3 regions of the Psychrobium sp. 1_MG-2023 genome follow, and region 1 is predicted to be linked to each of the others. Evidence: predicted binding sites of a transcription regulator. Region 1 holds the regulator's gene; each other region holds the start of a gene.
The links. Region 1 encodes MetJ, which represses methionine synthesis genes. Its sites were predicted from a motif close to TAGACGTCTAGACGTCTA; they were not measured.
Positions count from the first base shown of each region.

Region 2: Q8W26_RS08730 (slipin family protein) is a predicted target of MetJ. The motif match lies at 5,797-5,814, and genes of this name have one in related genera.
Region 3: Q8W26_RS09765 (cystathionine beta-lyase) is a predicted target of MetJ. The motif match lies at 8,685-8,702, and genes of this name have one in related genera.

Region 1 is NZ_JAUYVJ010000035.1:2,800-13,324, reverse strand. It holds gene Q8W26_RS15555 (TonB-dependent receptor) at 1-1,843, shown strand, start outside; gene Q8W26_RS15550 (MipA/OmpV family protein) at 1,960-2,796, shown strand; gene Q8W26_RS15545 (DUF3019 domain-containing protein) at 2,786-3,211, shown strand; gene Q8W26_RS15540 (response regulator transcription factor) at 3,228-3,932, shown strand; gene Q8W26_RS15535 (ATP-binding protein) at 3,936-5,237, shown strand; gene metJ (met regulon transcriptional regulator MetJ) at 5,254-5,586, opposite strand; gene metB (cystathionine gamma-synthase) at 5,865-7,028, shown strand; gene metL (bifunctional aspartate kinase/homoserine dehydrogenase II) at 7,061-9,463, shown strand; gene murB (UDP-N-acetylmuramate dehydrogenase) at 9,590-10,525, shown strand, end outside.
Region 2 is NZ_JAUYVJ010000013.1:38,160-48,684, reverse strand. It holds gene Q8W26_RS08750 (efflux RND transporter periplasmic adaptor subunit) at 1-605, shown strand, start outside; gene Q8W26_RS08745 (efflux RND transporter permease subunit) at 617-3,766, shown strand; gene Q8W26_RS08740 (DUF4124 domain-containing protein) at 3,808-4,317, shown strand; gene Q8W26_RS08735 (phosphoribosylaminoimidazolesuccinocarboxamide synthase) at 4,513-5,616, shown strand; gene Q8W26_RS08730 (slipin family protein) at 5,856-6,794, shown strand; gene Q8W26_RS08725 (NfeD family protein) at 6,794-7,246, shown strand; gene Q8W26_RS08720 (hypothetical protein) at 7,359-7,706, opposite strand; gene Q8W26_RS08715 (hypothetical protein) at 7,745-8,098, opposite strand; gene Q8W26_RS08710 (energy transducer TonB) at 8,192-9,280, opposite strand; gene lpxL (LpxL/LpxP family Kdo(2)-lipid IV(A) lauroyl/palmitoleoyl acyltransferase) at 9,520-10,443, opposite strand.
Region 3 is NZ_JAUYVJ010000016.1:4,933-15,457, reverse strand. It holds gene Q8W26_RS09815 (glutaredoxin domain-containing protein) at 1-262, opposite strand, end outside; gene Q8W26_RS09810 (membrane integrity-associated transporter subunit PqiC) at 333-914, opposite strand; gene pqiB (intermembrane transport protein PqiB) at 907-2,571, opposite strand; gene Q8W26_RS09800 (paraquat-inducible protein A) at 2,568-3,212, opposite strand; gene Q8W26_RS09795 (paraquat-inducible protein A) at 3,202-3,840, opposite strand; gene hpf (ribosome hibernation-promoting factor, HPF/YfiA family) at 4,051-4,446, shown strand; gene Q8W26_RS09785 (hypothetical protein) at 4,487-4,984, opposite strand; gene Q8W26_RS09780 (HDOD domain-containing protein) at 5,028-5,903, opposite strand; gene Q8W26_RS09775 (methyl-accepting chemotaxis protein) at 6,017-7,675, opposite strand; gene Q8W26_RS09770 (tRNA isopentenyl-2-thiomethyl-A-37 hydroxylase MiaE) at 7,750-8,517, opposite strand; gene Q8W26_RS09765 (cystathionine beta-lyase) at 8,716-9,879, shown strand; gene Q8W26_RS09760 (polysaccharide pyruvyl transferase family protein) at 9,993-10,525, shown strand, end outside.

The DNA.
Region 1 (10,525 bases):
CAGTGCGGTGTTTAGCTTGCCGGGTGTGGTACATAGCGGCGGCGATCATGGCGGCGAGCCGGCGATTCGCGGCTCTTCACCGGAAGATAATGCGTTCTTTATTGATAATATGCCTGTGGATTATATTTTCCATATTTTTGGTGACAGTATTTTTAATAAAAATGTGGTGCAAGACTTTTCGCTTCATTCGGCCGCGTTTGGCAGCGAATACGGTAATGCCACGGGTGGTGTGTTTGATGTGAAACTACGCGCACCTCGTAACCAAGACATTACAACGACGGTCGATGCTAGCTTATTAAAAACCGGCATCATGGTTGAGGGTGGTTTGGCAGAAGATCACGCGTTTTATATCTCATATCGCCGCAGTTTAATTCACCTCTTCTTGCCTGAAGGAGAAGAGGAAGATGGATTAACCATTTTTGAAGCCCCACAAAGCGATGACTATCAGGCAAAGTATCAATGGCTGATTGGTAACGATCACCGACTCACCTTTACTGCATTAGGCGCTAATGATATCGCGGGTATTAATATTTCAGAGGCTTCCGAAGAAGGACGGCTCGATCCGGATAATGTGGGGGACTTAGAAATCACCACAGGGTTTGATAGCCAAAGCTTGGTGTGGGACTATTTTGGCGATCACAGTCAGGTGTTGAATGTGGTCTTGGCTCATAGCAGCGAAAGTGTGGTGCAAAACTATGGTGAAGGCCAATACATTCGTAATGATGAAGAAGAACTAAATTTCCGTGTTGCCTATCAAGTGGATATAGGTAATGACCATATCTTAAGCACCGGGGGCAGTGTCGAACGCGTTGAGGCGGATTATAGTTACGATGTTATTCCGTATTTTTGTACTGACCATGACGCAGATTGTTCAGCGAAGAAAGGCGAGCGTAGACAGGATAAAGATGTGTTAACCATGGTGAACTCAGCTTTTTATATTAAAGATAATTGGGCTGTATCAGCCAATGTGGAGCTTGAGATAGGCGCACGTGCGGAATATAACGATTATACCGAACAAAGCTTTGTTCATCCGCGTTTAGCCGCATTTTGGTATGTCAGCGATGATTTGAAAATAACCACTAAGGCGGGTCGATACAGTCGTTTTCCTGACATTGATACAGTGTTACGTAAGTTAGGTAACCCAGAGCTTGATGCGCCCACGGCGACTCATTATTCATTAGGGGCTGATTATCAAATCAATGATATATGGCAGACGAGTATCGAGGTTTACCATAAAGATCTTGAGGATATGGCATTGTCGCTTGATCCAGAAACGGACATTGAGCAGCGTCGTTATAGTAATGATTTATCAGGGACGGCTTCAGGCGTTGAATGGGTGGTTAAGCGTGAACGGGAAAATGGCTGGTATGGATGGGCGTCGGTGAGTTGGTCGCAAAGTGAGCGTACAGATGAGTTAACTAATATTACCAAGGACTATCATTTAGATACGCCGCTATTAGGCAATGTCGTCGCTAATTATCAGCTGAATGAACGTTGGGACTTTGGTTTACGTTATACCATCCGTAGTGGTGCTCGATATACGCCAATTATTGGGCTGCGTGAAAACCCGGATCATCCTAATCGCTTCCTCGCTAATTATGGCGAGCTTAACGCTAAAACATTGCCCGCTTATCAACGGTTAGATTTGCAGGCAAATTACAAAACAACTATTTTTTCTCACCCAGTTGAATGGCAGTTTGCATTAATTAATGCCCTTAATAGCGACAATGTATCTGGTTATTATTATGCCGCCGAAGAAGGAGATAGTTTAACTAACTTTAAGATCGAAGGTGAAGCCGATATTGGGATGTTTCCATCGATTGGTTTGAGCACACAATTTTAGTACTCGGAAGTAGAGTAATTTCTTACAAATTATAAACAATTTTAAGATAGGGCTTAGTTTAGATATTTGATAGTATTCTTGGCAGATTTTTTGGTGACTTCAAGGACGATACCATAATGTTAAGAATGCTATTACTGGCCGTAATTCTGGTATGGCCTCAACTGGTTAATGCCCAGACAGAGCAAGAATCAACAGAAGAAGAGCGCGGTTTTCAGTGGGAGTTGATCGTTGGCTTGTCGGCGGTGTATAACCCGACTTTTTTGAGTGATATTGAGCTAACAGATATCGATGATTTTATCGATATTTCGTTGCTGGTTGATGTTTCTTATAAAGATTTTTACATTCGTTCTAATCGACGTCGTGCGTCATTATATAGTGGCGAAATAGGCTACTTGTTACATGAACAGTCTGACTGGGCTATTGATTTAATTGTAAAAAATTATGTGGTTGGCTTTGATCCGCAGTCGATTGAACGCCATCACTCTGTACCCATACCCAAATATACGACATTAAATGAACGCCTTGCGGGCAATGGTATTGGCTTACGGTATTCATACTTTCAGGATGAGGCTATTTTTCATCTTGATATCGCCTCTTTACACCCCTCGATAGGGCAGAACAGCTGGGTGATTGACAGCTTTTATAGTTACTTGATCCCCTATCGTAATTGGGATGTTTATTTAGGAGCTGGCGCCACTTATTTTTCTGCCTCGACTGTTGATTATTATGTTGGTGTATCTGAGGAGGAAACTTCAGATATTTTGCCAGTCTACCGAGCCGGAGATGGTATTCAGCTTGAACTTGAAGCCTTTGCGATGTATCCCTTATCGCAAAATTGGTCATTTAATATGGGGCTGACCAATACGTTTTTGTCCAAGAATATCTCCCGCAGTCCGATTGGCATTAGGGAGCATTTCTCTGAACTAAAAATTGGTGTGCGCTATGTGTTTTAGCCGCTACCTCAAGCTGTTGAGCTTAGCTAGTGCGCTTAGTGTCGCAACAGCACATGCCACAGAGAGTGACCCTGTGTTAGAGGCTGTTGAAAACTCTTCAGTCGTCACCTTTGATGCGTTACCGAGCAAGTGCATTGCGCTGAGGCAGGGGCGAGAATGCTTTACGACCATTAAACTTAAAGTGAAGTTAGCGGCTCTAGGTCATTATTGTGTTTATCAAAATAATGTCGCTAAGCCATTAAGCTGTTTAGGAGATACACTAGATCAAACCTTGACGATTGAGTTTGAGTCGAGTCAAAAAGTGAGTTATTCACTCGTTAATCAACAATCTAAAAGAGTGATAGGTGTGGCCAATGTGGATGTTGGTTGGGTTCATAAAAAAACATCAAGAAAGCGCCGCTGGCGTCTTTTTTAGTCACTAAAGGAAACCTATGTTAAATCATGGTCATGTATTATTAGTTGAAGATGATGTCACCTTAGCTGATTGGGTGAAAGAGTATCTAGTCGAGCAAGCGTTTCAAGTGACGCATGTTGAGCGTGGGGATCAAGTGATGGCTACTTTTGAATTATGTAAGCCTGATATTGTGTTACTTGATGTGATGCTGCCTGGTGTTAATGGTATTGAGGTTTGTCACTTAATTCGTGAAGTATCAACGGTGCCAATCATTATGTTGACTGCCCGTGCTGATGAGTTTGATGAAGTCATTGGTTTGGAAGCAGGTGCTAATGATTATGTGATAAAGCCTGTTAGACCTCGCGCGCTGCTGGCACGGATTAAAAATAATCTAATCGCGGTCACGGCGCCTCAAGCAGAACAAGTGGAACTTAACTTTGGGCAACTTGTTATTAACCAGCAATCGAAGCGAGTGGTGTATCAAGGTAATGAAGTTGAACTGTCGACTAATCTGTTTTCTTTTTTATGGTTCTTAGCCAGTCAGGCTGGGCAAGTTGTCGAACGTGATAATGTGTTTAAAGCGTTGAAGGGGCGTGAATATGACGGTCTTGATCGTCGTTTTGATGTGATGTTATCGACATTACGAAAAACCTTCGGTGACGATCCGCAAAACCCAAAAAAGTTTAAGACTATCTGGGGTAAGGGCTATTTGTTTGTCGAAGATGCTTGGCAAGAGCGCTAACTAATGCGCAGATTGTATTTTACGATTATTGTGACTGTGCTTGGGGCGTTGTTTGCCACTGGGTGGGGGCTCGACCTCTTGGTGGATCATAATTCGGAACAAGAAGCTCAGTACACTAGCGAAGTGGTGGTTTATCAGAAGTTAATTAATGGCTTAAGTGAACAACTCAATCCACTGGAGGATAGTCAGCTTGAGGAGGCGGTTATTCGACTTGCGCAACATTTTTCAAGTCAATTAAGCCTTGAGTCAGCCGACAATGTGGCACTACCAAGCTCTCTCGCTCTGCAACTGTCTCAAGATGGCGGGTTGTTAATCGCGTCCGATCAGGGTGCTTATTTGCTCAAAGCCATTACAAACCATCCTCATAAATTACTACAACTTTCTTTGCCTAGCGCCGAAGATGATAATCATCAGTTTGATTTATTGTTGACCTTGTCGCTTTATTTAGGGGTGTGTCTGATTATTGTGTTGTGGTCACTTCCTCTAACAAGACGTTTATTTTTGCTCACCAGTGCTTCTAAAAAGTTTGGTCAAGGTGAGTTGTCGGTGCGTATTCCTGATAGCCGTTTTTCTTATATTCAGCAGCTTGAGCATAGTTTTAATGATATGGCTGATCAAATTGAAAAGCTGATGGCAGATAATAAGATACTAGCGCGTAGTTTATCGCATGATATTAGAACGCCATTAGCTTGTTTACGTTTTGGGGTCGAGGCGGCGTTAGACTGTTCTAATAGTGAAAAGAAAGATCAATATATCTCACGCATGGAAAGCGAAATAACCCGAATGGAAGAAATGACTGCCGCATTTCTAGAATATGCAGGAATGGAGCGTCAAGTAGGCAGCTTAAAGCTTAAGTCACTTGATTTAAATGAGTGGTTGCAGGTGGCGATTGAAGATGTTGTGAATTTATCTTTGCAACAGCAAGTCACGGTGGAATTAAATGGCACGCAAACGCCAACGTTTGCACAGATTGACCCACAATGGTTTTACCGAGCCTTGCAAAACTTATTAGCTAATGCGATTGATTATGCTGACTCCACAGTGTCAGTAACTTTGCAGTGTGATAAGCAGCAACTTAATATTTTGGTGGAAGACGATGGTCCCGGAATTGCCAATAGCGATCTAGAGCGAGTGTTTGACCCGTTTGTTAGACTTGACGCGGAACGCTCGCGGGAAATGGGGCATTTCGGTTTAGGCTTAGCGATTACGGTAAAAATAATGGATTGGCACCAGGGGTGTGTTTCCGCTAGAAGTAGCAGCCAATTGGGCGGGGCATGCCTTTGTTTAACGCTACCTTTGCGATAGCGTTATATGTCAATTGCTAGTCTTCTTTTTCGGTATCTGCTAAGTACTGCTCTAGAGTCCCTAACTCTTCCATTAGCTCACGTGCCGCTTGTGGAATTGTACTAGGTTTATCTTTTGCTAAATCACTATCTTCTGGCAATGGCTGCCCTGTGTAAGCATGTAAGAAGGCTTCACACAATAATTCACTATTGGTGGCATGGCGTAGGTTATTGACCTGACGGCGTGTGCGTTCATCAGTCAGGATCTTTAATAGCTTTAAAGGCACTGAAACGGTTACTTTCTTTACTTGCTCGTTCTTTTTGCCGTGCTCGGCATAAGGACTGATATATTCGCCATTCCAGACAGTCATGAAAACACCCTATTATATTGATCTAAACGCTGTGAAAGCTCTTTATAACTCGCTATATTGACGCATGTATTATAAAAAGCATGCAGATTTTAACGGTTGAGCGAATACTGTCAAATTTCTTGTGGTTATATTTGCTTTTTAATGACGTTTATTTCACTTTTTATTTTAAGATAGACGTCTAAACATCTTGACGTCTTTTTTTAGATAAACTAAATTAGCCATCTAGACATCTTTATATCCTAGCTGTACCTTAAGTCAAGCTTTTTGCTGGAGGATTTATGAACAAATTTGGGTCTGAAACTATCGCTGTGCGCGGTGGTATTGATACTGACACGCAACATGGCGCGGTTGTGCCACCGATTTATCTTTCTAGCAATTATACTTTTAAGGGCTACGACGAACCAAGAGAGTATGATTATGCGCGTCGTGGTAACCCAACCCGTAGCCAGTTAGCAAAAGCCTTAGCCGACCTTGAAGGCGGTGCTTACGGCGTGATGACGTGTACGGGCCTTGCAGCGATTACCACTGTTATTCAATTGTTATCCCCTGAAGATACTTTAGTGATTCCGCATGATTGTTATGGCGGTAGCTACCGGATGTTTGATCATCTTGAGCGTCGTGGATTATTTAAGCTGGTAGTGGTTGATCAAAACGACCAAGCTGCCTTAGATGCTGCGATAGCGCTTAAACCGAAAATGGTGTGGATTGAAACACCGAGTAATCCGCTATTACGTTTAGTTGATGTCAAAGCGATTGCGGCGCAAGCCAAAGCTGTCGGTGCTTATGTTGTTGTTGATAATACCTTCTTAACCCCAATCTTACAGCAACCATTAAGTCTAGGTGCAGACATTGTATTGCACTCTTGTACCAAATATATCAATGGCCATAGCGATGTTGTCGCTGGCGCGATTATTACCAAAGACCATCAACTGGGTGTTGACCTTGATTGGTGGGCTAACTGTATTGGTGTGACAGGCTCGGCATTTGATAGTTACATGGCGATGCGAGGTCTACGTACCTTGCCTGTACGTTTGAAGCAACATCAAGAGAGTGCAGCGACAATTGCCGCATTTTTAAATGAGCACCCAGCGGTAGCGAAAGTCTATTACCCGGGCCTTGAAGATCATCCGCAACATGAGTTGGCTAAATCACAACAACTGGGTTTTGGTGCGATGTTAAGTTTCGATCTTGCGGGTGATATTGAGCAAAGTAAGCTGTTTGTTGAAGAAATTGGATTATTCTGTCTCGCGGAAAGCTTAGGTGGCGTTGAGAGTTTAGTGGCACACCCTGCAACAATGACTCACGCAGGTATGGAAGAGAGCGCACGTATTACAGCGGGTATTAGTAACAGCCTGATACGTCTCTCAGTTGGCTTAGAGTCTGTAGATGATTTGATTCAGGACTTGTCACAAAGTTTAGATACGGTTTTAGCGTCGCTTTAATCGAACGTTTTTAAAGTATTGAGGAATAAGACATGAGTGTAGCGAACATTCAGGGTAGCAAGCAAAAAGCTGCTTTACATAAGTTTGGCGGAAGTAGCCTAGCCAATCCAGCTTGCTACACTCGTGTTGCAAATTTATTACTAAGCCACAGTGACAGTCACGATTTAGTGGTGGTTTCTGCGGCAGGAAAAACCACGAATAAATTATTACGCCTGACGGAGCTTGCTCAGCAAGGCTATGATTACTTGCCATTGGTCGGGCAATTAAAACATTTTCAACAGCAGTTGGTAAACGAGCTACTTTCTGAGCCGCAATCACTGTTAGAGTTGCTAGATGATGACTTTGCTGCGTTAGCGCTGTGGTTGGCGCAAACAGAAATTGATTTATTTACCGCTAATAAGATTGTTGCTTGTGGTGAGGTGTGGTCTTCACGTTTATTAGCAGCTTTATTATCACAACTGGGTCGTGAGGCGGTTGCTTTTGATACGCGTGACTTCTTAGTCGCACAAGGTGTCGTCACACCGATTGTGGATGAGCAGCAGTCAGCGCAAAACTTAGAAAATTTAAGTCAAGGCTACCTCGCTTTTCAGCGTGTTTTTACTGGTTTTATCTGCCGTGATGAAGTGCACAATACATTATTACTCGGTCGTAATGGTAGTGATTATAGTGCCACCTTAATTGCTAAATTGGCTGGTGCTGGCGAAGTTAATATCTGGACTGATGTTGCTGGAGTGTATAGTGCTGATCCTAACTTAATCAAAGAAGCCGCACTTATCGAAGAGTTAAGCTTAGCTGAAGCCGAAGAGTTGGCACGTTTAGGCAACCCTGTGCTTCATCGCCGGACTTTACAACCATTAGCACAAGATAAAATTGCGCTGCGTGTACGCAGCAGCTTTGAGCCTGATGCTGCCTTTACTGAAATTGGTAAACGGTTAGGTCATGTAGGTGATTGTATCGTCAATGGTATGGACAACGTGGAGCTTTATCATTTACCAGATAATGATAAGTCAGCAGCGCTACTAGAATCATTGCCACAGCATGGCTTTTTTCCGCTTGTGGCCACACGTCATAGCAATAAATTGTTACTGGTAATGGCTAATGAAGTAGCACAAAGCTTTGAGGGACTGTTAAACGAACATCGAAGTATTAATTGGACACGCCAATCGGATGTTGGCTTAATCTCATTACTCGATGCTGGCGTGTCGTGGTATCGTAAGCTGTTTAATAAGTTACTGGCAAAAGAGTCGTTACTGCCTGTTGTTCTTTCTGACAATGGGTTAAGTTTGAGTGCAATCGTACCGGCTAAGCGAGTGAATATTCTTGCTTATTTACTTCACCAAAAGATTTATACCCCAGCTAAGCGTGTGGGCGTTGTATTATTGGGTGCAGGCAATATTGGTCGTTGTTGGCTTGATGTATTTAACCAAGAGCAGCAAAAACTTGAGCAACAACTCAACGTCCATTTACCTGTGGTAGGTATTGTACGTTCTAGTTCAGCCCTAATCGACTTCTCTGGGATTAAACTTGACGAATGGCAGGCACGTTACCAGCAGCAGAGTCAGGTATTTGATACGCAGAATCTATTGTCATTATTTGAAAACAACCCACTTGATGAAATTGTGATGTTAGATATCACGGCAGATCAGGGTGTAACGAACCTCTATCCACAAATTTTAAGCAGCAGTTATCATTTGGTCAGTGCAAACAAGTTAGCAGGTTCTGGCGCCAATGAGTTTTATCAAGCGATAAAACAGGCTAGTCATAGTCATAACAGCAAATGGCTATATAACGCTAGTGTGGGTGCAGGTTTACCGATTCAATATGCAATCAATGACTTACGACGTAGCGGTGACGCAATACAAGCAATTAGCGGTGTCTTCTCAGGAACTTTAAGTTGGTTGTTCCAGCATTATGATGATAGTGAGCCTTTCTCCCAATTACTGTTACGTGCTTTATCTTTGGGGATCACTGAACCAGATCCGCGCGATGATCTTTCAGGCAAAGATAAGCAACGTAAGCTATTAATTTTAGCGCGTGAGTCTGGGTATGAGTTGGACTTACACGATATAGAGCTTAATTCGATGGTGCCTGATGTCTTAAGTGATATTGATTTAGAACAGTTCTTGGCACGTGCGGGTGAGCTCGATGAGCTGATGTCGGGGATGTATCAACAGGCTAAAGCTAAAAATTGTGTCATTCGCTATGTGGCAGAGCTGATCGTTGAGGGTGACAAGGTCAACGCAAAGGTTGGTTTACAGCAATTAGCCAACGATCATCCGTTTGCGGCATTAACACCTTCTGATAATGTATTCTTGGTCAAGAGTCAGTGGTATCAAGATAATCCACTGATCATTCGTGGCCCTGGAGCGGGTCGTGAAGTTACAGCCGCTGCAGTGCAGTCTGACTTGGTACAAGTGATTAAGGACGTCGCTTAATTACAACGGTCTTACTTATTCTCCAGCATTGATAGTGATGCTGGGGAAAGCTCACCCTGCTTGTTCCTGTTAAATTCAGTTGTTTTAATTTACACTTGCCAGTGATTTTATTGAAAAGATACTGATATGCCTTGTCACTCCCTACGCGACTTAAATACCTTACAACTTGAGGTTAATGCCCAGCATTATGTTGCGATTACTTCATTACGACAACTGCGTGAGCTTTTACCTTGCTCTGAGCCAACGCTTATATTAGGTGGTGGTTCTAATGTCCTCTTTACTCAAGACTATGAAGGTATGTTATTGCATAACCAGCTACGTGGAATTGAGATCACAGAATGCGAAGACTATTACCATTTAAGTGTCGCTGGTGGCGAGAACTGGCACGATTTAGTGATCTATTGCGCTGAGCAAGGCATTGGTGGCTTAGAAAATTTAGCGTTGATCCCAGGAACAGTCGGCGCTGCTCCTGTGCAAAACATTGGCGCTTACGGTGTTGAATTGTCCGATGTATGTCGTGCCGTTGAGGCTTTTTCTTTAACGAGTGCTGAGCGTAAGACCTTTTCAAGCGAACAATGTCAATTTGGCTATCGTGATAGTGTGTTTAAAGTTGAGCGTGATTGGTTTATCAGTCGTGTTGATTTTAAACTCGCCAAGCATTGGCGGCCTCAACTAGGCTATGGGGAGTTGCAACGCTGGGGGCAGCAGTTAGGATTGGATCTAAAACCACTCGATGTGGCGAAGCAAGTGATTGCGATTAGGCAAAGTAAACTACCTAACCCTAAAGTCACTCCTAATGTTGGAAGCTTCTTTAAAAACCCTGTGGTTGATAAAGCAATCGCTTCAGCATTACTGTCACAATATCCGACAATGCCAAGTTATCCTGCAGGAACACAAACTAAGCTTGCGGCGGGTTGGTTAATAGATCAGGTTGGCCTTAAAGGGTTCACTGTCGGTGGTGCTGCGGTACATCAACGACAAGCGCTGGTGCTCATTAATCAATTTCAGGCTACTGCAACAGATATTGTGCAATTAGCGCATATTGTGAGAAACAAGGTTGAA
Region 2 (10,525 bases), on a different contig from region 1:
AAAGTCATAATCAAGATATTAATCTGGGGCAATATACCTTGATAGCACAGCGCGCTGGTGCGGTGCTTAAAGACGACTTTACTCAAGGGCAGCGAGTAGCCGCTGGGGATACCGTGATGTTACTTGCTGATGAAAGTAGTTTATGGGTCGAAGCTAAGGTCTCCCCAAGCAAAAAGTTTCAATTAAGTGTCGATACGCCTGTCGAGGTTGTGTTTGATAATCAGCGTTATCAAGGCAAGGTTATTCAAGAAGCGCATACTATCGACCCAATAACGCGTACCCGTATTATTAGACTCGCAGTGGCAAATCTTGACGACTCATTACATTCAGGGATGTTTGTCGATGTTAATTTTAAGTTTGCAACGCTGACACCCGTGATGGCGGTGCCTGAGTCGACATTAGCTCGAAGTGCTGATGGCGATTGGACGGTCTTTGTGCAAGACCATCCCGGTGAGTTTAATGCGGTTGAAGTGAAGTTAGGTCGTTCATTGGGGCAACTTCGTGAAATTAGTGGCGTAAAAGCAGGTGCGCAAGTGGCGGTGCAAGGTGCGTTTTTTATTGCCTCTGAAATTGCTAAAGGCGGATTCGATCCGCATAACCATTAAGGGGCTGGCTGATGTTTAATAGAATCATTGACTGGTCGGTTAATAATCGACTATTGGTGTTAATTTTACTCGTGGTGACTCTCGTTGGGGCGGTGATTAGCATTCCTAAATTAAATCTGGATGCTTTTCCTGATGTTACTAATGTTCAAGTGGCTGTTAACACCGAAGCCCCCGGACTTGCTGCGGAGGAAGTCGAACAATTAATAACTTACCCAATTGAAGCGGTGATGTATGCACTGCCTGATGTTGAACAAGTTCGATCGATTTCTAAAACGGGTTTATCCGGTGTGACCGTCGTGTTCAAAGAAGGCACCGATATTTACTTTGCCCGTCAGCTGGTGTTCGAACGCTTGCAAGCGGCCAAAGAGCTGATCCCACAAGGGGTCGGTATACCAGAGATGGGACCTAACACCTCCGGACTAGGGCAAGTCTATCAATATCTGTTGGTTGCTGATGGTGACTCACAATATGATGCAATGAGCTTGCGCAGCTTAAATGACTGGATAGTGAAGCTATTGATTATGCCAGTGGATGGGGTGACGGATGTGTTATCTTTTGGTGGTCAAGTACGTCAATACCAAGTCAATATTGACCCAGCTAAGTTGCTTGCCTACCAATTAACTCAAGATGCGGTGGTCAATGCGCTTGAACGTAATAATACCAATGTCGGTGGTTGGTATATGAACCGCGGCCAAGAGCAATTAGTCATTCGCGGCACGGGTTGGTTCAAGAGCGGCCAAGCTGGGATTGATGATATTAAGCAAGTACCGGTTAAAACGGTGTCGGGCGCAGTCATAACAGTTTCAGACTTAGCCAAAGTCGAATTAGGCAGTGAAATCAGACAAGGGGCCGTCACTTTAACTCGCCGTGATGAACACGGTAATGCTGAATCTTTAGGTGAAGTTGTCTCGGGAATAGTGCTAAAGCGTATGGGATCAAACACCAAGGCGACCATTGATGGTATTAACGCCCGTTTACCGATGATTGAGCAGGCATTACCACAAGGTGTCCGCTTTGAGCCACTTTATGATCAAAGCGATTTGATCGCAAAGGCTGTCACCACGGTTGTAGACGCATTGGCTTTAGCCTTTATCTTCATCTGTATTGTCTTAGCGCTGTTTTTAATGAATCTTCGCGCGACGTTACTTGTGTTGGTCTCGATCCCAATCTCAATTGCAATTGCACTGATGGTGATGTCGTGGTGGGGCATTTCTGCCAATTTGATGTCATTAGGCGGGATTGCTGTGGCCATTGGTATGTTAGTTGATGGTTCTGTGGTGATGGTTGAAAGTATCATTAAACAACTTCATCGGCAGCAATCAACCCCTGGAGTGTCCCGACTAAGCTCGGCTCAGCAAGTAAAATTGGCTGGTCAAAGTGTTGCACGGCCAGTATTTTTTGCTGCGTCGATTATCTTAGTGGTCTTTGCCCCGTTATTTAGCTTTGAGGGGGTTGAGGCGAAGTTATTTCAACCGATGGCTGTGAGTATTATTCTTGCCGTTATTGCTGCGATTATCACCGCGCTATTCGTTGTTCCTGCACTCGCGACTTATCTGTTTAAGCATGGCGTGAGTGAGCGTGAGAGCTTCTTGTTAAAGCCACTGATTAGATTATATAAAATCAGTTTAGCTGCTGCGCTAAATCACGCCAAGTTGGTACTTGGCGTAGCCGTGATATTAGTGATTTCTGCGTTAAGTTTACTGCCGAAAATTGGCACTGAGTTTGTTCCTGAATTAGAAGAGGGCACATTAAACTTACGTGTTACCTTAGCGCCATCCTCTAGCTTAGAAACGGCGCTGTCAGTATCGCCAATTATTGAACGTAAGTTGTTGGCGTTTCCTGAGGTGAAATATGCATTAAGTCGCGTCGGTCGCCCAGAAATTGGGGGGGATCCTGAACCAGTCAATAATATTGAAGTTTATATCGGCTTATTACCTGTATCACAATGGACGAGTGCGACAAATCGATTTGAATTGCAGCAAAAAATGGAAATTGCATTAGAAGCGCATCCCGGCCTGTTGTTTAATTTCTCACAACCCATTGCAACACGAGTCGATGAGTTATTATCAGGGGTGAAAGCGCAGCTCGCGATTAAGCTATTTGGGCCCGAGTTAGCCGTATTAGCAACGAAAGGGCAGGAAATTGAGCATGCGGTAAAAGAACTTGATGGTGTGCGTGATGTTGCCCTAGAACAAATATCGGGTGAGGCACAACTCGTTATCGCGCCAAATCGAAAGCAGCTTTCTCGTTTTGGTATCTCGGTGGGCGATGTAATGGATGTGGTGCAAAATGGCATTGGTGGTATCGCTGCCGGGCAGGTGATTAACGGTAATGAGCGTTACGATATCTTTGTTCGTCTTGCTGCAAAACATCGCTCTGATTTAGAGGCGATAGCCGATATTCGGATGCAATCTCCTAGTGGCGCCTGGGTGCGTTTAGGGGATGTCGCCCATGTCAGTTATCAATCGGGACCACCACAAGTTCGCCGTGATGATGTGCAGCGCCGTGTTGTTATTCAAGCTAATGTGCAGGGGAGCGACATGGGCACCGTGGTTGCAGCTATTAAGCAACGTATTGCTGAACGTGTTGAGTTACCTGCGGGTTACTCCGTGGTGATTGGTGGCCAATTCGAGAGTCAACAGCGGGCACAAAAACGGTTAGCGCTTGTGGTACCATTATCATTGGCATTGATTGCTTTATTACTCTACTTCGCCTTTGGCTCAGTAGGGCAGGCAATGTTGATTTTAGTGAATGTGCCCTTAGCTGTCATTGGTGGCGTATTCTCTTTGTATCTATCGGGTCAGTATTTATCAGTGCCAAGCTCAATTGGTTTTATTACTCTATTCGGGGTGGCTGTGCTTAATGGGGTGGTGATGGTAGAGAGCATTAATCAGCGAATTGAAGCTGGCACTAGTAGTGCCGAGGCAATATTTAATGGCGCAACCTCACGTTTGCGTCCGGTGTTAATGACTGCGTTGACGTCGGCACTGGGTTTAATACCGATGTTACTATCAACGGGCATAGGCGCAGAAATACAGCGGCCGTTAGCGAGTGTGATTGTTGGGGGACTATTAACGTCGACCTTCTTAACGCTATTTGTTATCCCAGTGTTGTACAGTGGGTTTTCTCAGCATAAAATTCAACAATTAAAGCAGCTATAAGCTGCTTTAATTACGTGAACATTGATAAAGAAGGGTGTTAGATGTTAAATCGGTTAGTTTATTTTATTGTTATGATCAGCTTATTAGCCGCCTCTGGGTTATTTATTATTAAGCAACCCAACGGTGAACCTTGGTTATCATGGTCTGATTTTACGCCAGATAAAGAGACATTAGCTAACAACCGTCTGTTTAATAAAGCTGAGCAATTGACCGATACAGCATTGACTCATGTTGAGTCGTTAGTTGCTGCGCCAAAGGGTAAGACGCAACACGTGTACCGCTGGCAAGATGGGCAAGGGCAGTGGCATTATTCTGATAAGCCTCACTCAAACAGTGAGTTGGTTACTTATGACTCTGATGCGATCACAAGGTTGCCAAAGCTTGAACCGCCAATGAGTCAGCAACACGTTGAGAAACCCCATGATTTAGTTAATGAGAATCGGGCATTTATCACTTCGCCAAGTCAGGCGCTACATGATGCAAAACAAGTTCAGCAGTTAATGGATCGGAGACAGCTGCAGCTTGAACAGAAAATTAAGCAATCGCAATAAGCTACTGCATTAAGTTAGCGTTTGCATTTAGCGACAAAATTGTACGTGATTCAGATCACATTCGTTGGCAGGGTAAGGCATTTCTGCTATTATCCTGTGCAACTTTAGCGGGGCTAACATCCGCTATCTAATCGTTATATATTTTGTTTAATTCCTATTCAAATCGTTGAATAATTCAATACAGGACAACACTCAATGAGTCTTGCAGATAAAGTATTGGCAGTGAATGATGATCTGCCTATTCGCACCAACGTCCCTGTTCACAGTGGTAAAGTTCGTTCAGTATACTGGCTGACCGCTGAAGATAGTGCGCGTTTAATCAAAGAGAAAGGCTATGATGTTGCCGCAGATGCACCACTAGCGATTATGGTTATTAGTGACCGTATTTCAGCATTTGATTGTATTTGGCGTGGCGAAGGTGGAATGAATGGTGTGCCGGGTAAAGGTGCAGCACTCAATGCGATTTCAAATCACTGGTTTAAGTTATTTAAAGAAAATGGGCTAGCAGATAGCCATATTCTTGATATCCCGCACCCATTTGTATGGATTGTACAAAAAGCTCGTCCAGTTATGATTGAAGCAATTTGTCGTCAATATATTACTGGTTCGATGTGGCGTGCTTACGAAAAAGGTGAACGAGAGTTTTGTGGTATTAATTTAGTTGATGGCTTAACGAAAGATCAAAAATTACCCGAGTTACTGATCACACCTTCGACTAAAGGTATTTTAACCGGTATTCCGGGTGTACCTGAAGTCGATGATGTCAATATAACTCGTGCTGATATTGAAAACAGCTACCAAGCGTTTAACTTTACCAAACAAGATGATATCCCTCGCTATGAAGAGCTATTAAAGCAAGGCTTTAACTTAATCAGTGGTGAATTGGAAAAAGTGGGCCAAGTATTTGTCGATACCAAATTTGAATTTGGCTATGTAACAGATGGCAGTGGTCAAGAAAAGCTAATTTATATGGATGAAGTCGGTACTCCAGACTCATCGCGTATTTGGGATGAAAGTCAGTACAGCGCTGGTAACATCGTCGAAAACTCTAAAGAAGGCTTCCGCCAATTATTACTCAATCATTTCCCTGATCCAGATATTTTGTTAAACAAAGATCGTATGGATGAGCGTTTTGCATTAGCACGTGATAACGAACTACCTGAAAGTGTGTTAATGGATGTGTCAAAAACGTATATTGACATTGCTGAGCGTGTGACTGGGCAGAAGATTGTGTTATCGGATAACCCGAAAGCTGAGATCATCGAGGTATTACGCAACGAGTATCAATTGGTTGATTAGTTAAACCGATAAAAGAAGCCACCTTGCTGTACTTTATCAGCAAGCAGAGCGAGAGATCGGTGCGAGAGAAAAACCAATTGCAAATTGCGATTGGTTTTTTTTTGCGTATTACACTTTGACATATTATGTCTTGATGGGTTAATGTTTAAACACGTTGTGTGTCATTAGTCATAACATGCAAGGATATTTAAGCGTCTAGTCATAACGTTTACTCAACTGAGATTTAATTAAGGAAAATTATGGATACTTTACTTTCAAACCTATTTACCGCTGAGGTATTTCTATTTATCTTGGTGGTGGTCATTTTAAAATCATCGATTATTTTTGTACCGCAAAATCGTGCTTACATGATTGAACGCTTCGGTAAATTCCAATCTACTCGTGAAGCGGGTCTCAACTTTATTATCCCTTTTATCGATCGTATTGCCGCCGATCGTTCGCTTAAAGAGCAAGCGATCGATGTACCTAGCCAGAGTGCTATTACTCGTGACAATATTTCTTTAACCGTTGACGGAGTACTTTATTTCCGTGTACTTGATCCTTATAAGGCGACTTATGGTGTTGATGATTACATCTTTGCCGTAACCCAACTGTCTCAAACAACGATGCGTAGTGAATTAGGTAAAATGGAGCTGGATAAAACCTTTGAAGAGCGTGACCAACTCAATGCTCATATTGTTGCTTCTATTAATGAAGCGTCATCGCCATGGGGAATCCAAGTATTGCGTTATGAAATTAAAGACATTGTGCCACCTAATACCGTGATGGAAGCGATGGAAGCTCAAATGAAAGCTGAGCGGGTTAAACGCGCACAAATTCTTGAGTCCGAGGGTGATCGTCAATCAGCTATTAATGTTGCTGAAGGTCAAAAACGTTCAGTGGTGTTAAAAGCTGAAGCAGAAAAAGAAGAGCAGGTGTTACAAGCCCAAGGTGAGGCACAAGCGATTCTGGCAGTTGCTCAGGCGCGTGCAGAAGCAATTACCCGTGTTGGTGAAGCAGCCAACACACCTGATGGTCAAAAAGCAATTCAGCTTGATTTGGCATCTCAAGCTATTACCGCCAAAGCCGCAATTGCTAAAGAGTCGTCAGTGGTGTTACTGCCTGACTCAGGGACAGATGCGGCATCACTTGTTGCGCAGGCTACAACCATCATGAGTACCTTGAATAAGGAGAGATAATGGACTATTTAATCGAACATTTAGCTCAATCATTAATCGTTATCGGGCTGTTACTTTTAGCCATTGAAGTGTTGGTGTTAGGCTTCTCAACCTTCTTTTTATTATTTATTGGTGTGGGGGCAATCATTACTGGCGGCTTGATTATAGTCGGAATTGTGCCAAGTGAATTAGTGTTTGCTTGTTTTAGCGTCGCTGTCATTTCCGCTTTAGTCGCCATCTTCAGTTGGCGGCCCCTTAAAGCGATGCAAAGTCATGTCGAGGTATCAAAGCCCACGAGTGACATGATTGGCAATCGGTTTATTTTATCGCAACAACTTATTGCAGGGCAGTACGCTGCACAAAAATACTCAGGGGTTGAGTGGCAGGTAACAGCAACGACATCGATCGATAAAGGAGCTGAGGTTGAGATTGTCTCGGTAGATGTTGGAAAAATGGTGGTGAAAACAGCATAAAATATTGCATGGCTGTGGCCTTACTACTAACGACTCAAGCTAAGCTGATTTAGCTTGAGTCGTTTTTTAGTTTATGAGCGCTTGCACCCGTCGATTATTATTCGTGTCGACCCTAACCTTTATTTTCATCACGACTATTTTTGTATAACCCCATCAGGCGCTGTACTAAATAACAGCACAGGATCACGACTAAGATGATTGGGTAGTAATAGAGTGAGCTTAGTAAGCCAGCGTAAAATGGGGGGAATAACTCGGTTGAAGCACTGATGCTATTGCTAAATAACATCACAGTATCGATTAAAAGTTTCGTCACAGGACTCATGAAGACAAGCAGCATGTGAATTAACACTGCTTGTGTAAGCGATTTATTCTGCTGTAGCGCTTGTCTGAATAAGTGATAACTGACGTAGCCATAAACCAAACTCATTACGACTAAGCTTCGCTCAAACTCAAATGGCATAAAGCCTCCTTAAAATACACATGGTCATAGGCTTAATACTATTTAAGCCCAGAACTCTGATTCGAATGACGCTTATTTTTTAGGTTTTTTAACGATCGGTATATACGTTCAGTTAAATAAATCAGCAGTAAAGAGCCAAAAAAGATGGGGTAATGGAAATATCGATTGATGAGCTCGTCAACCATAGCTTGATTGATTAAGCCCAGTTGGAACCAATCTGCGATAAAATAAATAAAGGGAAATCCAAATATGATTGATAAATGAGTCAGCCCCCCGATATCAGGTACTTCAAGCAGCTTCTTTGCTTTCATTTCTTTTTTTGACCGTTGATCATAAGTGAAAGCAAACAGCATTAATAACATGGCAAGTGTGGAATCGAATTCGAATGGCAAAATAATTTCCTTAATTGAATAGACAAGCGTTTTTATAGCGAATAGATAACCCCTAATAAAAACGTTAAACTCTTAGGTGATAATTAGTTAGCTTTAACTCGTCTCAAAAGATATTTTCACTCGGCTTGTAGCGGCAACAGGTTTGCCATTTTCAAACTTTGGTGCATAACGCCAGCGTTTAACCGCAGCGATAGAAGCTTTATCAAAACGACTGTTACCACCAGACTCTGTCACTATTGGGTTTTTAACCATGCCTGACTCTGTGATAGTGAACTTGATAATCGTATAGCTAGCTCCTCTTGTAACGATCTTTTTAGATAAACGAGGCTTAGTTCTAAATAAAGGCGTTTGCTCCTGTGCATCACTCCAAGGCTTCATTGCACCAATGGCAATGCAATGCTCGGTTGCTTTATCCGTTTCCCCTTTACTTTCGAGCATTTGGATTAGAAATGCTCGAGTCATGAGCTCATAAGGGTGGGTTGGGCCTTCTAATGTTTCAAAGATTGGTAGGTTAGACTCAAAGTAAGAAATGGCTTTAGATTTTCGGTTGCGTGTTTGGTAGTACTTACCTGCATGGAAGTTAGCACGAATTACTCGGGTATCGTTCGGCTGTAAATGTTCTTGAAATACTTCTAAGGCCGATAAAATCATTTTGCTGTCTTTTGGACGAACATGCAGGAGCTTTATGCCTACTTCCAGCTGTATTTGAGCATAATAAACAGGGCTTTCTTTTTTATAGTTTTTGGCGACTTTTACCGCTTTTCGAAAATATGAGACTTTCTTTTTTCTTTCTTCCCACGGCATAGAGTCAGCTAGCTCGAAATACAGTGCGACCCATTCTTTGGCATCTGCCGGGTACTCATTCTCATAAATAGCTAGGATTGGCAGTAATACTTCATTCGCCTGTGCGAACTGTTCTTTTGAATTATAAACGGCACCTAAATTAATGGCTAAGTTGGCGTAGTCAGTCCCTGTTTTGTTATAAATCTTGCCACCGAGTTCATAAGCCTCTTTAGCAAACTTAATTTGTTGTTCGGCGCTATCTGAGGCGATTGCCTTTTTATAATTTTGATAGGCAACATCGAACTGTGGTTTTAAGTCATGGGTACTTTTGGCATAAGCGGTAGCAGGTAAGAGGCATGTGAGCGACAATGCAGCAGCGATTATTGATTTACGAATCATTAGTTCATCCTTGAATTATTCAGCAGGGAGCTAACATACTGGTAAATATTTAACAAATCAACAATTTGTTTACAAGGTGTTAACTGTTGGTACTTTATTTATACAAAAGTAACTGAAGTAAAGGACAGTGAAATCAACACTAAAATTAAGGTTTTTGATTAATGATAAAGCGGGTAAGGCGACTCACCATGTTAATGGTGAGAAAACGCTCTGCGTTAGCAGAGCGTCAGCAAAAAGGGTTAACGATACAGTGAAGGGTCACTTTTATTCGGGCGAGTTTTAAAGCGGCGATGTAGCCACATGTATTGATCTGGGGCTTTCATAATGCCTTGCTCAACAATCTTATTGGAGTAGATAGCATCTTGCTCATCATCGCCACTCGGGAAGTTGTCTAGTGGCGCCTCTAGTGAGATATGATAGCCACTGCCGTCATCTTTGCGAACAATAACGTAAGGTAGTACGACCGAGTCAGAGTTTTTGGTTAAGATTGAGGCTCCTACTACGGTTGCAGCCGTATCAACGGCAAAAAATGGCACAAACACTGCCTTACTGCGACCAAAATCTTGATCCGAAGTGTACCAGACAGATTCGCCATCATTGAGTGCTGAAATCATTGCGCGGATATTACGCTTAGTGATTAATTTGGCTGAGCGCATGCGGCCACACACTTGCAGGTATTCCATCACTGGGTTGTTGTGAGGGCGATATACTCCCGTTAGCTGGGCTTTTGATGAGAATAAACGTCCACCAATTTCTAGACAAAAACTATGTAGTGCAAATAATAAAACGCCTTTGCCTTGTTTTTGCGCCGCTTCGATGTGCTCCAAGCCAGTAAATGTCACTAAATTATTGATGCGCCACTGTGGCCACCACCAAGCCATACCTGTTTCAAATAGCGCGATACCGACTGACTTGGCATGGCCTTCGAGGATCTGGTCACGTTCACTTTGGCTTTTCTCTGGAAAGCATAATTCGAGATTGCGCACCGCTGTTTTTGCACGCTTTTTAAGTAAGCGCATTAATAAAGTACCGATAGCACCACCGAGTTTAATCAGTGTACGATAAGGCAGTAGGGTAATGGTTAGCCATAATAAAGCGATACCAAACCATAATAGCCAATAGCGGGGATGGAGAAAACTCATCTCAAAAGGAGGCTTTTGCAAAATTAAATCCTAAACATTTCTTTATTAGATGAATATTGTAGCCGATATCACCTTTGGATGTCTCGGCAAAAAGCGCTTTAAC
Region 3 (10,525 bases), on a different contig from region 1:
TCTTGCCACCCGAAGCTAATAACTCTTCGGCAATAGTTTGATCATTTTTAGCATCACGAAGCTCAACGTTTACCGATAAACGTTTCATTTGACGACGAACTTTGACACAAAAAGGACAGGCTGCAAATTGATATAATGCTAGTTTTTGCGCTTGTGTATCTACCACAGCTTGAGCTTCATTCGCTCGCTTCACACCACGTGGGGAGAAGATGAAATCAAGCAATAAAATAATCCTACCCAGGATCCAACGGACAATAGCCATAATCTTTATATTTCCACTTTACTAATTTGGCGCGATACTAGCACAAAACCAACACTAACTCACCATGGCATTATTCGAGGTGTGACACTTGTTGACTAATTTTCGTACTCAGCTCGGTCACTAAGCCCCTTAATAGGTCAACGGAATGCACATAGCCATCTAACTCAAGTGTACGACTGAGCATAAAGTCTTCCTGATGAATCACCTGACGGTTTCTAATCAAACGATACTTACCAGAAAACTCAACAGTCGCTTGCTCAGTCGGATAAAAACTTTCGACCAACAGTTCCAGAGATACACACTGATCTTTTTTACGACAGCGGGTAAACACACTGCTATCAGCTCTAATGCTTTGTTGGTTGGTATTGATGGTATTAACAATCGTTCGTGAAATACCATCGGCTAATGGCTCAGCCCAGACCTGATATTTCGTTACAAACAACTCATTGCTTTCCAGTTTCAGCAACAAGTTTGGTCGCTGTAAGTAATCGACCAAGCGTACTGGCTCAACCAATAATTGCGGTTTATCAAGTGCAACCTGCTGCCCTTCCTTAAGCATCGGTGCAAGTTGATAATAACTGACCGTCATTCGTGGGGTTTGGCAACCTAAAAGCAAGATACCTAGGCTTAATATAATCAATGGTTTAATCATTCTTTTGCCCCTTAGGCTCACGGTCACTTTGTGCTCTATTTTCGAAAATTAACGAATTGGGTTTATTATTCAATTCTTTAATCAATGGCTGCATCTCGCGCATTAATTGTTGGAACTGCTGAAGGCTCTTTTCAACTTCACTATATACGGGGGCTTGTTCATTATAGCTTTTCAGGGTGTCGCTGAGCTCATCTAAGGTTTGATTAATATGTTGTGGAATCTGCTGCGTTTGCTGATTTGCAAGCAGTAGTTCCACTTGGGCTACCACTTGATTCAAATCCTGCATCGTCACAGTCGCTTTACTGAGCATCTGGTTAATACTGTCAATGGTGACATTAATCGGCATAGCTTCAAACTTTTCTAAAATGCCAAAGACTTTCTGTTCAATTTGAGCCAGTGAACCCGAGATACTAGGAATAACTTGATACTGATTAAACTCATCAGCAAGATCAGAATTTTTATCGACTTCGTAATAATCAAGGTCAACGAATAAATTTCCCGTTAATAAACTTCCCGATTTAAGGCTCGCCTTTAGCCCTTGTTTAGCCCACATTTCTACATACTGACTAATTTTATCAACGGAATCACTGCTATTTGGCATACCAATACGGGCCGGTTCAAACTTGACTACCACAGGTATTCTTCGTTCATTACTACCAAAGCTATTACCTGGAGTTAAATAGGATACGATTTCAGCGACAGTGCCCACGCGAATACCACGATATTCAAGTGGTGCGCCCACCTCTAAACCACGCACCGAATCCTCAAACAAAATAACGTATTCTTTAGCCTGATACTGTCTACGCTCATAAACACTATTTTGATCCGGGTAAAGGATATGATCTTTAGCTTGATCGATTGCATTACCCAAAGGTAAATCGGTTGGCACATCGAACGCTACACCGCCACTGATAATCGTCTCAATAGAGCCGACATTTACCTTCACACCATCAGCAGTGGCATTAAGGTTGATACCGCTAGCATTCCAAAAATAGGTATTTTCAGTTAACAATTCATTATATGGCGCTTTAATAAACACCTGATAGTGCACCAAACGCTCGGCAATATTAAACTGAGATTGCTCAATTCGCCCTACCTCAAATCCTCGGTATAGCACAGGCTCCCCAATACTTAATGAGTCACCTTGTTGGCTCACTAAATTGATACGCGTTCCAGGGATACCTTGCGCAGTCACAGGCGCTTGATCAAGCCCGACAAACTCTTCGCCCATTTCACTACTATCACCTGGAACAAACTCAATATAAGAGCCCGAAGTAAGGGTGCTTAATCCAGAGATCCCCCCTTTGCCGATTCGGGGTTTAACGACCCAAAACTGAGAGTTTTGATGTAATAAGCTTTTGGCTTGCTGTGCTAATCTGACATGGACTAATACACCACGGCGATCTTTATTTAATAAAACCTTATCAACAAACCCAATATCAACATTCAATGTTTTAACTCGAGTTTTTCCCGCCTCTAAACCCTCGGCATTATCAAATGTAATAACAATTTCAGGTCCACGGTTATAGTAATTATCTACGACCATCCAAATACCAATCGAAAAAGCAACAAAAGGGATTAACCACACCTTTGAAATACGATAATGGCTTTTAATCTCCGCTTGAGGTAAATCTGAATCTAACTCTGTTGATGTCATGGTTTGTTCTGTCTTTTCGCTTTTTGTTGATTAAAATTATCCCACAGGATTCTTGGGTCAAATGCATTTGCAGCAAATATTGTTACAATAACCACGGCCGCAAAAGCAACCGCACCTAAGCCCGGCTGAACATTCAATAAATGGTCAAGTTGAATTAGCGCCACCAAAATAGCCACTACAAATATATCGACCATTGACCATCGTCCAATAAACTCAGTCAAACGATACAATTTAACTCGCCTATTCTCAGATAACATCTGAGGAAAATAAATAGAAAAACATAATGAAAATAGAATAATAAACTTGATTATAGGTACAAGGACACTAGCAATAAATACTACAATAGCAATAGGCTGAGACCCTTCTTTCCATAACACAATAATACCACCAAGAATGGTATTATACTCAATCTGGCCTAGCTTCTCAGTCACCATTATCGGTAAAAAGTTAGCAGGAATATAAAGTAACAATGCCGTTATCAATAAGGAGAGAGTAACTTGTAAGCTGTATGGCTTGCGTAAGGACAATGGCGCCTGACACCGCGGACAATGTTCCAAGCAAGCATCGGACAATAGATTACAACTTGGACAGTTTGCTAACCCTTGGCTTGCTGCTGAGCCTTCGCTATATTTAGTCATCATGACACCGCTCAACCCAATACCAAAACTGATATTTATCGACCAAACTTAATACTTTGACATAGCAAATACAAAATAAACAATAAGCCCAAAACGAATAACCTAGTTCAATTTTTGCGATAGTCACTAACTTCACTAAACTAACCAGTGCTCCCACTAAAAATACTTCCGCCATTGCCCATGGAATTAACGCAAAGATCAATCGCAGTAAGCTCGCTAAATACCATTGCTGTTTTCCTAGTTTAATCGTCGTGATAAATAATAATATCATCAACAGAATCACACCTGGAAAAACAACAGTAAAAACATAAACAAGCAATGACAACACTTTATATTGTTCAAAATAGAGTTTGCTGGCACTTTGCCATAACGTCACTTCACTGATGTTGCCAGCCAAATTAAATGTCATCAGACTAAATAGGTTCGAGAGCACCAACAGGATTAAACCCGTGATGATATAGGAGAATAGCCAATTAATGGCACTTGGGCGTAGCCGAGATAGTTTATGATGGCAACGAGGGCATATCGCACACTCTCCTTGCTTAAGCTTGGGCGCTTGTAATAACAGGTCGCAATGCTCGCAAGCAATTTGCTTCATGATTAACACAGCTTTTCCTTGCCCCCAGGTCATTACCACACATAATATGGCCACCATAATACATCAACACGCTGATACTATGATATAAAAATAAAACGAATATTTATTTCAAAGTCGTTACAGAATATAAATAAAAAAGTTATTGACAGCACCGCAATAAACTGGCAAATATATAGTCATGGTCACATCAAGGAACAGGAGTTTAAACCTTTATTTTTTTCATCACACAAGGAATACAATTCTATGTATAAAGTAAATATTAGTGGTCAACATGTTACAGTTTCTGATGATATTCAAGCCTACGTTGAAGACTCAATTCGCACTCTAGAACGATTCAGTGATCAAATCACAAGCGTTAATGTAAATTTTACAACAGAAAAGCACGACACTCATAAAATTATTGCTGAAGCACAAATTCATATTCCAGGTAATGACATTGTCGCTACCTCATCAGCAGACCGCCATATAAAACATGCGGTTGACGGGCTATTAAGTAAATTAGAAAACCAAATGCGTAAGCACAAAAGCAAAAGCTTAGATAAAGCGCACTCAGGCAATCAAACCCTTCCTGAAAGTCCTGAAGAACGTGCCTTGCAAGACGAATATAATGAACTAGCTGACCGAGGCGTTGTTGGCTAGTATAAAAAAGGCTGGGGAATCAACCGCCCAGCCTTCCTTATTATTTGCGACCGATGCGCTCTAGTTCATAGCGCATCTTCAATTCTTTCACTTTTGCGCCGCCACGGGAACCAATAATCATAATTCCTTTCGGTGTATCATTCGCTAACAGTAAATACTCTTTATCTATTTCAAAAAACATCACGTCTTTATCTTGACGCCACTGCTGTGGGTGAAGCCAAACGCGCTCACAATCTTCACTCCAACCAGTTTCAACATACAGATTCAAGTGGCCATAAACTTCTTCTAGTACTTTAAATACCAAACCATCAAACGCACAAATCTCTCCATCACACTGCTCATGATAGAAAGTAAACAAACGACCTTTAAAAATATAATCAGCCTCAAACATCGCTTCAACAAATAACTCATCTTGTTCTTTTTCAGACGGCAGAGGTTGAGGTAAAGGACAAAATTCTGTTTTTGCAAATGCGCTAGAAACAAAAAGTGTCATAGCGACCAACGAGCATTTAAGTAACTTTTGATAAAATTGATTCAAAGAAATCATCCTATAATTGATAACGCGGCTATTATAACAGTAATCAGGCAACGGTACGCAAGTCGGGAATGAGAGACTTTAAGATATCATTCAATTGCCCTTCTGCTTCAAGTTCAAGCGTCTTAGCAACTTCAGGCTTGATATTTAAAGCCTGCCAGACAGGATCCTCAATCACACAGGCTGGCTTAATTTTTTTTTCATGCCCTAAAGTCACCAAACTCGGGTAAACAGAGCTTGCAATAATATTCGCTAAATAAATAATTTGCGACTCTAGCTGATGGCGCTGCTTTTGTTGAGGTTGATGGTGATGACTAACAGTATGAGTTAACCAGTCAGGAAGCTCCCAGCTTTGGCATAACTTAGCCCCCAATTGTTGATGGTTATAACCAAGCACCTTACTTTCAGCTAAATTGGTTTCAATTCCATACTTTAACACTAGAGCAGAAACTTTTAGCGCCTTGGTAGGTTGAATTGTAAAGTACAACAATTGCCCTATATCATGTAACAAACCCGATATGAATAACCGTTCACTGTTCGGTAGGTAACAATGCAACGCTAATCGTTTAGCAATAAGGCCAGTATAAATACTGTGACGCCAAAACACTTCCATTTTGACCTCCCCACCAGCTAACTTACTCACCGCCTCAACAAGTGCAGCCGTTAAAACCAGTTCTTTAAATTTATCGCGTCCGATAATGGAAATAGCATGCTCTAAACGTTCGATTCGACGCGGTAAATTAAAGTAAGCGCTATTCACTAGCTTTAATACACTCAGAGTCATAGCCGGATCGGCACTCACCACTTCAGCCAAGGCTGCTGAATCAGTACTCTCCTGCTCCAGAAGGTGAGAACATTTATGATAAGCTTGAGGCAATGAAGGGAGCGACTTTATCTCATTTACTAAATGACTAGAATCCATTAGGCACGTTTAAACTCAATTTATTGTTGTTCACAGAAGAAATAAAAATAGAGTAGACCCACTACTCTATTTAGGCGGCATTTATAACTGACTTTACGTCAAATTACGAGCTTTTAAACTCTAAATTTAGAGACTTGTTGATCTAACTCTACTGCTAGCGACGCTAGATTATGGCTCGCTTGATGCGTATTATCAGCTTCAACGGCCGTTGAGTCTGATATTGTCGATATATTAGTGATATTACGATTAATCTCCTCATTTACACTGGTTTGCTCTTCAGCAGCGCATGCAATTTGAGCAGCCATATCATTAATTGATGCGACAGAAGACGTTATTCCATCCAACGCTCCTCCCGCTTCACTCGCATTGGATACACTTCGCTCCGCTTGCTTCTTGCTGAGGTTCATAACATTAACCGCTTCATTTGCCCCAGTTTGTAAACGTTCGATCATTTGTTGAATTTCTTGAATCGAGCTTTCCGTTCTCGACGCTAACGAACGAACTTCATCAGCAACGACCGCAAAACCTCGCCCTTGTTCACCAGCACGAGCTGCCTCGATAGCGGCATTTAATGCCAATAAGTTAGTTTGTTCAGCGATACCACCAATAACATCTAACACGCGACCAATTTCTTGGGTGTCTGATGATACTTTATCGATTGAGTCACTCGCATCATCAATCTGTTTTGCTAATTCATTAATACTTTGCACAGTTGCTTGAACTACTTGCTGACCTTGCTGTGCTTGTTCATTTGCACTTAATGCACCTTGAGCGGTATCTGCCGCATTCTTAGCCACATCAGTTGCGGTCACCGCCATTTGATTCATCGCAGTTGCCACCATTTCTGTTTCAGCGCGCTGGCTATTAACATAATCACTGGTATTAGCACTCGACTCAGCCAATGCACTTGAGGATTCACTCAAGTTATTCGCAGCAATAACCACTTGCTCTAATGTTTGATGAAACTGTGCGACTAGCGAGTCAAATGCTTGGCTTACTGTACCCAACTCATCTTTATTTGAAATATCAGTACGCACCGTTAAATCAGAATTGGCAGCAATGCGCTCTATACTCGTTCTTAAAACAGTTAGCGGTGTAATAATACTTTTTGAAAACAACTGACTCAGTACAACACCAATGATCACAGAAACAACTAATATGCTAATACTAACAGAAATAGATGACTCAACTGTGTCAGCCGAACTTTTATAAATTCTCTTCTTTTCACTGTTGATAAGTTCATTTAATGCAGAAAAATCTTTACGCGCTGCAGCCGCTAATGGTGAAAATTCACTTTTATACTTTTGCCAAGCTTGCTGTAACTTAGAGGCGTCAGCATCAGCACCTATCCATTGCATTAATACAATACTTTCATTAATGAACTTTAATGTTGAAGTTTTCGACTTTTCAGTAAGGCTAAGTAGTCTCGAACGGCCTTGAGCATCATTAATACTCTGAGCATCTTTAGATAATGCAGTGAAGTGCCCTTCAATCGCATTCTTGCGCTGAGTCAGCTTAGTCATGTTGGCATCAAAATCATCACCCAGCATGATACTGCGGGTTAACCTTGAGACATAATTTGTATCACGGCTGATTTTTAAAGTACCAACTTCGGTCGGTACAGCTGACTTGCTATATTGCATAAAGTGGGATTTCACTGACTTTAGTTGCATCAGTGAAAACAAAGAAATAACTACAATTAAAACCAGTAAAACACCTGACAGTAGGTTTAATTTACTCTTTACTGATATATCCCCGAAAAAACTATTCATAAACAGCCGCCTCTTTATTAGTACGTGCTTTGATATACATAGTCTTAATTATAGTGTGTAAACCAAATTTAAGATTATGATATTAGTATCGGTTTTCCACTGTGAAATTTAAAGTCATCATCATTACTGCTAATTAACTCAGCCTCCACTAAACCGAAGTGCTTAATACGCTCGGTAATATCTTCATCGCTAATCATCTGGGCTAACTTTAAATAATCTTGGTAATGCCTAGCTTCTGATCGCAACAATGATATATAAAACTTATTTAAATCTGGTTCCAGATGAGGCGCCAACTTCGCAAATCGCTCACAAGATCGGGCTTCAATATAGGCTCCAATAATTAACTTATCGACTAATGTACATGGTTCATATGTTCTAACATGCTTCATTAATCCTTTAGCATAGCGTCCTGCTCGAATGTTCTGGTAAGGGATATCCCGGTTTTCCATGATCTCTAACACTTGATAGAAGTGGTGTAACTCCTCTTTGATTAACAACACCATTTTATCAACTAACTCTTGTCCGTATGGTGAATCATCTCTTGGTTTTATCTCTTTAGCCAAGTGACTATTACTTGTCAATTGCGCCATTGTCCCTTGTTTTTTATAAACATACTTTTCGTAAGGTTCAAACCACTTCATTAACGCTTGACCACTTTCTTTATCAACCGCGTACTTTCTAATTAAAAGCATTGCCGTTTGACCAGCTTTTAACTCACACATTAAATGGTCCACCAGTAAAACAGGTAGGTTTTCAGCTTTTTTAGCTTCAGTTATCCATTCATCAGGAGTTTCACACTGTAAAAAGTTTAAAATCGGTTCTAATAAAGTTTCTGTTGTCACGTGACTACCAAGAGTTAATAAAAAACAGGTGATTTTAACATAACTTTATTCAATAAAAGAGCACCTTTCTCGAACTTAGTCCTAGTTAAACTGAATTACAAGCCTTAATCTCAAAACAAAAAATAATTACAGGAAGTTCGTGCAAAAATTAACATAATGGCGTTTAATAGCAGTCTAGACGTCTCATAGGAAAATGTAATGAAGCAAGATACCAAAATAGTCAGTGCAGGGCGTAAAAAAGAATGGACTCAGGGCTCTGTGAACCCTCCTGTTCAACGTGCCTCTACCATCGTTTTTGACACAGTCAAAGAAATGAAACACGCCACCGCTAACCGGGCAAATAAAACATTATTTTACGGTCGCCGTGGTACTTCGACGAGTTTTGCACTAAGTGAAGCAATGTGTGAGATCGAAGGTGGTGTTGGCTGTGCTCTATACCCATGTGGAACGGCTGCAATAACCAGTGCTTTGTTATCATTCTTAGAAGCAGGCGATCACTTATTAATGGTCGATACGGCCTATGAGCCTACGCGTGACTTCTGTAATAAAATGCTGACTAAACTAGGCATTGAAACGACCTATTACGATCCAATGATTGGTGCGGGAATCAATGAGCTAATTAAGCCAAATACAAAAGTACTGTTTTTAGAGTCACCTGGGTCTAACACCATGGAGGTTCAGGATGTACCAACGTTATCGACTATTGCTCATCAACATGACATTACCGTCATGTTAGATAACACTTGGGGTAGCGGTATCAACTTTAAACCTTTTGATTATGGCGTCGACATTTCAATTCAAGCCGCAACTAAATACATCGTCGGTCACTCTGATGTGATGATTGGTACCGCTACGGCTAATGAGGCTCATTGGCCGACACTTCGTGAATCTAGCTATTTGCTAGGTCAATGTGTTTCAGCTGACGATTGCTACCTAGCATTGCGCGGTTTGCGTACCTTAGGCGTACGGATGAAACAGCACGAACAAAATGCGTTAAAAGTCGCTCACTGGCTGAAAGAGCACCCAAGTGTTGAACGTGTGTTGCACCCAGCATTTGAAGAGTGCCCGGGACATGAATTTTTCAAACGTGACTTTAACGGCTCAAATGGTTTATTTTCTTTTGTATTAAATGAAGGCGATAACCAATCGATTACCGAGTTTTTAGATAGCATGACTCATTTCAAGATGGGCTTTAGCTGGGGGGGTTACGAAAGTTTAATCCTAAAAGTTAATGGATTAGATTACCTTCGTACAGCTAAGCCATGGCCTAAGCAGGGAGCGGTTATTCGTGTTCATATAGGTCTAGAAGACGTCGATGATCTTATTGCTGACTTAGATCAAGGCCTAAAACGCCTACGATAAACCCAAGACTATTAAGAGAGCAATGCTCAAATTGCTCTCTTATCTTGAATCCAACCTGCGAACTATTCTTTTTCGTCTATGCTTAACATATCCTTTCGAGTTAGAGCAGTGACATGGAAAGCATTAAATTAATTTGCATCACCTTTTTCATTTATTTAATCAAAACTTACCGTTATTTTTTCCCCACAGCTAATAAAGTTTTCATTCTGCCACCAGCTAGTGCTGGCAGCTTAGGAGATGAGGCGTTATTAGCAGGACTACTTTCTTTATTAAAGAAACAAGGAAGAGATCAACATGTGTATCAAGCCATACTGCCCCATTGGGACCCCCTTGATACACCAGACACCCCACTAAACACCATCACGATTTCATCTGCGGATACTCAGTCTACGTTAGCGTTTATCTGGAAGCTTCGTCAATGTGAGCATTTTTATGTATTAGGCGCTGACGTCATGGATGGGAAGTACTCCACCGATTTGGTCGCTCAAATTACTCAGTTTTGTAATATCGCCGCAGAAACCAGTGTCCCATGCACTATTTTAGGCTTTAGCTTTTCACAGTCCCCATCACCCGTAGCCATTAATAGTCTAAAGCGGCTGTCGAATGATGTGTGCTGTAAATGTCGAGATAAAAAATCTTTAGAACG